Linked DNA regions of Methylococcus capsulatus. The protein of the gene in region 2 interacts with the protein of the main gene of each other region in a pairwise test. Links are inferred from orthologs where the notes say so. Each region holds a gene or a part of one and is shown on either strand. Other genes may lie near its edges. The genes, in order: rlmB and tsaE.

Region 1 (3,315 bases), 780 kb from region 2 along the record:
TTTCCACGCAGAGCCGCCATGGTGTGGGGCGAAGGATTCGCCACCACCCCCGCCTCCGTGACGATGGCGTCGATCAGCGCTGCCGGAGTCACGTCGAACACCGGATTCCAGGCGTCGATCACGCTGTCGCTGCCGAGGAAGACGGGATGCAGCAACTCGCGCGGATCGCGCTCTTCCACTACGATGTCCCCGCCAGCTGCCGTCGCCCAGTCCACTGTCGAGGTCGGTGCCACCACCATCAGCTTCACTCCGTGATGTCTGGCCAGCACCGCCAGCGAATACGTGCCGATCTTGTTCGCGACATCGCCGTTGGCCGCGATCCGGTCAGCACCCACGACCACCCAGTGTACGGCACCCGATTTCATCAACCAGGCGGCGGCGGAATCGGCCAGCAGAGTCGCCGGGATCCGGTCCTGACCGAGTTCCCAGACCGTCAGCCGCGCCCCCTGGGACCAGGGTCGGGTTTCGGTGGCATAGACTCGCTCCAGCGCGCCACGCCGCCAAGTGCTGCGGATCACGCCCAGCGCAGTGCCATATCCACCGGTCGCCAGCGCGCCCGTGTTGCAATGCGTCAGTACCCCTTTACATCCGGCCAGGATATCTGCGCCGAGTTCGCCCATTGCCAGGTTGGCGGCGAGATCGTCTTCGTGAATCCTGCGGGCTATGGCCAGGAGCGCCGGCACCGGATCGCCTTCGATAGCGGCCATGGCCTCGCGCATGCGATCCAGCGCCCAGAACAGATTGACGGCGGTGGGCCGGGATCGTGCCAACACGGCGAAATCATCCTCGATCGCCCGTTTCCAGTGGGCGGGATCGCGAGCGTAAGCGGCTCGCGCGCCGAGGACCACCCCATATGCCGCGGCGATGCCGATGGCGGGCGCCCCGCGGACCCGCATGCTGGCGATCGCTTCCGCGACACCTTGCGCTGTGTCGAAAGTCTGGTAAACCATATCTCCCGGCAACAGGCGCTGGTCAAGCACCTCCAGGCCACGGTCCGACCACTTCAGGGCCTGGACGGCGGAAACTGCGGAAATCGAATGTTCTGACACAGTAAGGGAGTCCTCGAGCGATTCTATGGCTGCCGGCGAGGCGCAAGAAGGATTTTACGGGCTGACGGCACGGTTGGCCATGGACGCCGGGGGACGGTTCAGGGCGCCGCCTGCCTCCTTTGGCGCATCACTTCATACAGAACTATGCCGGTCGCCACCGAAAGATTGAGACTCTCCACCCCGCCCAGCATCGGTATCCGCAACAGGAAGTCGCAGCGCTCACGTGTCAGGCGCCGCAGCCCTGCCCCTTCGGCGCCCATCACGATGACCAGCGGAAAGCGGAGATCCAGCTCATACAGCGTCTGCTCCGCCTCACCCGCCGCCCCGGCCACCCAGTAGCCGCGCTGCTTGAATCGATCCAGACAGCGGGCGAGGTTCGTCACCCGGTAGACCGGCACCGTCTCGGCGGCGCCCGAAGCGACCTTCGCCACCGTGGGTGTCAGCCCGACCGACTGGTCCTTGGTGACCACCAGCCCTTTCACCCCCACGGCATCGCAGGTACGCAGGCAAGCTCCGAGGTTGTGGGGATCCTGCACGTGATCGAGCACGAGATAGAGCGGATGGCCATCGGCGGCATCCAGTGCATCGAGCAACTCGGCCTCTCCCTGCTCCCTCGGCAGATCGAGTTCTATGAGGATGCCCTGGTGTTTACGGGGATCGGCCAGGCGATCGAGTTGTTTCCGATCCGCCCGGACAATCTCCACCCCCAGTTCGCCCAACCGCACCGCCACGGCCTGGAGGCGGTTTTGCATGCGATGATCGTCCAGCCAGGCCTTGACTATCTTGTCGGGCGAGTATTCCAGAGCCGCCTCAGCGGCGTGAATGCCCCAGACACGGCGCGCTTCGGTCATTTCTTGCCCCGCTTCCGGGTGCGCTTTCTGCGCTTGGACTGTGGCTCGGTGACCTCGGCAGTCTTCTTGACCAGATCGAGGTCGATCTTGCGCTCGTCGAGATCGACCCGGGCGACTTTGACCCGCACGGTATCCCCCAGCCGGTATCGAACGCCAGTGCGCTCTCCGGTGAGGCGATGACCGATGGGATCGTAGTGGAAGAAATCCTTGTCGAGGTTGGAGATGTGCACCAGTCCCTCCACGAAGATGTCGCGCAGTTCCGCGAAAAAGCCGAACGAGGTGACGGCCGAGATGACGGCGTCGAACTCTTCGCCCAGCTTGTCCAGCATGAATTCACATTTGAGCCAGCTCACGACGTCACGGCTGGCCTCGTCGGCGCGGCGTTCGCAGGTCGAGCAATGTTCGCCGGCCAGCACCAGATCGTTGTGGGAATAGGCGAATTCGCTGACCTTGGCTTTACTCAGGACATGTTTGATGGCGCGGTGTGTCAGCAGGTCGGGGTAGCGCCGGATCGGCGAAGTGAAATGGGTATAGGCGTCGGAAGCCAGGCCGAAATGCCCTTTCTTGTCCGGACTGTACACGGCCTGCGCCAGCGACCTAAGGAGCACAGTCTGCACCAGGTGCTCATCAGGCCGACCTCGGATGGCTTCGATCAGCTCGGCATAATGTCTGGGCTCGGGTTTGTCTCCGCCACCCAGGCTCAAGCCGACTTCCCCGAGGAAGGTACGCAGATCGGCCAGGCGCTCCGCCGTCGGACCCTCGTGGACGCGCAGCAAATGCGGCACCTTGCTCTTCGCGAGGAAGCGGGCCGTTGCCATGTTAGCAGCGATCATGCACTCTTCGATGAGACGGTGGGCATCATTCCGAACGACCGGTACGATGGTGTCGATCTTACGTCCGGCGCCGAACACGATCCGGGATTCCTGGGTCTCGAAATCGATGGCGCCGCGCTCGTCCCGCGCCCGCCGCAGGACCCGATAGACTGAATAAAGGTTTTCCAGGTGCGGCAGCAGCGTTTGGTACTGCCGCCGGAGCGCTTTGTCGCCATCGACCAGCATGCGTGCAACCTGGGTATAGGTCAGACGGGAGTGGGACCGCATGACGGCCTCATAAAACCGAGCGCGGCCGATATTGCCTTCGTCGTCGATGATCATCTCGCAGACCATGCACAGACGGTCCTGCTCGGGGTTGAGCGAACACAACCCGTTGGACAGGACCTCAGGCAGCATTGGGATCACCCGTTCGGGGAAATACACCGAAGTGCCGCGGTTATGGGCCTCCTGGTCCAGGGCCGTGCCCGGCTTGACGTAATGCGAAACGTCGGCGATCGCGACATACAACTTCCAGCCCTTTGGGGTACGGCGGCAATACACGGCGTCATCGAAATCGCGCGCGTCTTCGCCGTCGATGGTGAC
Region 2 (3,316 bases):
GGCGCTGGGCAATCTGCTCGCCAAGGTCTCCCGCATCGTCGGGCTGCAGCGAGCCTGTTGCTCAGAACAGCCTAAACGCGCGGCAAGCGGCGGGGGTGGACTATGAGCGGGCTACGGCAGATTCCCGGGAAGACGTCCCTGTTCGTCTTTCAGGACTACCAGCGCGAATTCGTCCGGCATCTTCGCGACCCATCCCGTTTCCCGCCGCCCGCCGGCGTATCGGTGGAGCGTGTCGGGATCTACGTGGAACTGGTGCGGAACAAGATCGAAGACAGCTTGGCGAGCTGCTTTCCCGTCACGCGCGCCCTGCTGGGAACGCGGCGCTGGGAGGATCTGGTCCGCAGGTTCATCGCCGGGCATCACTGCCTCTCGCCTCTGTACCGCCAGATTCCGGACGAGTTCCTGGCCTACCTCCGGGACGAATGGAACGAGACCCCGGAGCCGGCGTTTCTGGCGGAGCTGGCTCATTTCGAATGGATGGAGCTCCATCTCGCCATCGCTAAAGATCGGCTTCCCGACGAACCGCTGGATGGGAATGGCAGCCTGCTGGACGGCTTCCCTGTATTCGCTCCTGCCATGGCGCTGCTGCGCTACGCCTATCCGGTCCACCGGATCGTTGCAGAAGCTCCGGTTTGGCCCAGCGGATCGAAGGAGCCGGCAACTCTGCTCGGTTTCCGCGATCGGGCCTACACCGTACGTTTCATCGAACTCAACGAGCCCGCGGCGGCACTGGTCGAGCGCCTGATGACGGGCGCTTCGTCCGGTAGGACTGTGCTGCGGAAACTGGCATCGGATTGGAAATTCCTCGACCCGGAAGCCTTCATGGCGTTCGGCATGGACATTCTGGTCCGATTGCGGGAGCAAGGGGCCATCCTGGGTACCCGTCGCGCTCCTTTTGTTCAATGCCAATGGGGTCAGCCATGAACGAATCCTTCGAAATTTGCCGCCCGGATGCATCGCGCGAAGACCGGAAACCTCTGGGGCCGTCGAGGCTGCGGTGGTTGTCGGGATGGCTGGAATCGCAAGCCTCGGGGGCGCCGCCGCTGTTGCTCCGGCTGCTTCTCGCGTGGGAGTTCTGGGAGGCCGGGTTGATGAAGCTTTACGGGGAAAACTGGTTCGCCGATCTCAGCTTTCCATTTCCCTTCAATCTGTTCCCGCCATCTGTCAACTGGTGGCTGGCGACCGGTTTCGAACTGCTCGGCGCCATCGCTTTGGCGCTGGGGGTGGCGACGCGGCTGTTCAGCCTCGCCCTGGCCGTCCTCACCGTCGTCGCCATCGCCGCGGTCCATTGGCCTTCAGACTGGGCCAGCCTCTCGGACTTGGCCCAAGGGTATGCGATCACCGATGAAGGTCATGGCAACTTCAAACTGCCGCTGATGTATCTCGCCATGCTCCTGCCGCTGTTGTTCGGCGGCGCCGGGCGATACAGCCTGGATGCGTGGGTTTCCGGCAGGGCCCGGCGGTGCGGTTTTAATCACGCGCAGGGAGCGGATGAGATCAGAACGGATTCGGGCTGATTCGGAGCCGCCTTCCCGTGTTCTCCTGCTCCAGGTATACCTCCAGGTCGGGCGAGGGCAGGAGGCCTTCGCCCTTTTCGGGCCATTCCACGAAGCACAGGCTGTCCGGCCGGAAATAATCGCGGATGCCCATCCATTCGAGTTCTTCCGGGTCGTTCAGGCGGTACAGGTCGAAATGGTAGACGGTGCGGTCGCCCAGAGGGTATTCCTCGACCAGGGTGTAAGTGGGGCTCTTCACCGTGCCCTGGTAGCCGGAGGCGCGCAGATAGCCGCGCACCAGGGTGGTCTTGCCGGCACCCAGATTGCCGTGGAGGAACACGACATATCCGGGCGGCAGAGCCGTCTGCAGGCGGGCGGCGAAGGCCAGCGTCGCCTCCTCGTCGGGAAGGTATAGCATCATCGGTTGACGCAGGTGCGCAAAGCCTCGATCACGTCGCCGGCAAGAAGACCCCGCTCTCCGGCTGCGGCGGCCAGGTCTCCGGCCTGGCCGTGCAGCCGTACCCCCAGACAGGCGGCTTCGAAGGGCGGCACGTGCTGCGCCAGAAGCCCCGCGATCACCCCGGTGAGCACATCGCCCATGCCGCCGCTGGCCATGCCGGGATTGCCCCAGCGGGCCACGTGCGGGACGCCATCCGGTCCCGCGATCAGCGTCCCGGCGCCCTTGAGCACGGCGATGCCGCCGTAGCGCCGCTGCAAGGCGGACGCGGCGGCGAAGCGGTCGCGCTGGATGTCGGCGCCGGAAAGCCCGAGCAGGCGGGCGGCTTCGCCGGGATGCGGCGTCAGTACCCAGCGGTCGCACTGGAGCGGGTGCTCCGCCAGCAGATTCAGCGCGTCGGCGTCGACCACCAGCGGTTTGCCGCAGGCGATCGCGGCGTCGAACAGCGCCTTCGCCCATTCGCTCTGCCCGAGGCCGGGACCGAGTGCCAGCACCGATGCTCGCTGCAGCAGCGGCTCGAGCTCTCGGCCGGATTCGATGCCGTGCACCATCAGCTCCGGCCGGCCCAGGTTCAGCAGGGGCGAGTGAGACGCCCGGGTAGCGATGCTGACCAGACCCGAGCCGGTCCGTGCCGCCGCTTCGCCCGCCATCCGTGCCGCGCCGCTGTAACCGCGTTCTCCGCCGATCACCAATACATGCCCGTAGTGGCCTTTATGGGCATCCCGGCGCCGGGGCGGGAGGGCGAAGTCATTGCTCCGCAGCAAGCGTGAGGAAGGCGCTTGTCCCAGACGGATTTCCGGCGGCGTGTCCAGATCGTCGAAGACGATCTCGCCGCAGTGCGCCGGGCCGGCGCCGGTGAACAGGCCCTGTTTGAGGCCGATGAAGCTGACCGTCAGGTCCGCACAGACCGCGTTTCCCATCACTGCCCCGGTGTCGGCGTTGAGTCCGGAGGGGATGTCCACGGCCACCACTGTACCGGGAAAATCGTTGACAGCGTCGATGACGGCAGCGTATTCGTCGGCCACGTCCCGGTCCAGGCCGGTGCCGAGCAGGGCGTCGACCAGGATCTCGGCGCCTTCGAAGCCGGGTGGAATGAAGTTCAGCAGCGGTCCATCAGCGTTCCGGTACTCCGCGAACGCGGCTGCGGCATCTCCCCGCAGTCGCTCGACCGGGCCGACAGGATAGGCGCGGACGTCGAAGCCCGCTGCCAGCGCCAGCCGAGCGATCACATAGCCGTCGCCGCCATTGTTGCCGGGACCGCATACTACCGACAAAGTCTTCGCCTCCGGCCAGCGCCGGCGCAGTGCCTCGAAGGCCGCGGCGCCGGCTCGGTGCATCAGTTCCAGTCCCGGAATCCCTAGCC

Evidence for each region.
Region 1: the proteins of tsaE (region 2) and rlmB interact in binary tests that used the Escherichia coli proteins (3 or more experiments, as listed by UniProt). The link is inferred for Methylococcus capsulatus from one-to-one orthologs.

What each region holds. Positions count from the first base shown.
Region 1 is NZ_CP104311.1:3,251,202-3,254,516, forward strand. Bases 25-3,023 are described here. They hold rlmB (23S rRNA (guanosine(2251)-2'-O)-methyltransferase RlmB), read right to left. Parts: upstream 1,901-3,023; coding sequence 1,148-1,900; downstream 25-1,147. Other genes in these bases: mtnA (S-methyl-5-thioribose-1-phosphate isomerase), read right to left, coding at 25-1,049; rnr (ribonuclease R), read right to left, coding at 1,897-3,023. Also shown: more of mtnA, read right to left, coding at 1-24; more of rnr, read right to left, coding at 3,024-3,315. UniProt on the Escherichia coli protein: Specifically methylates the ribose of guanosine 2251 in 23S rRNA.
Region 2 is NZ_CP104311.1:2,466,555-2,469,870, forward strand. What follows is about bases 208-3,207. They hold tsaE (tRNA (adenosine(37)-N6)-threonylcarbamoyltransferase complex ATPase subunit type 1 TsaE), read right to left. Parts: upstream 1,918-3,207; coding sequence 1,498-1,917; downstream 208-1,497. Other genes in these bases: N4J17_RS12155 (DNA-binding domain-containing protein), read left to right, coding at 208-924; N4J17_RS12160 (DoxX family protein), read left to right, coding at 921-1,517; N4J17_RS12170 (NAD(P)H-hydrate dehydratase), read right to left, coding at 1,914-3,207. Also shown: N4J17_RS12150 (DUF692 domain-containing protein), read left to right, coding at 1-106; more of N4J17_RS12155, read left to right, coding at 103-207; more of N4J17_RS12170, read right to left, coding at 3,208-3,316. UniProt on the Escherichia coli protein: Required for the formation of a threonylcarbamoyl group on adenosine at position 37 (t(6)A37) in tRNAs that read codons beginning with adenine.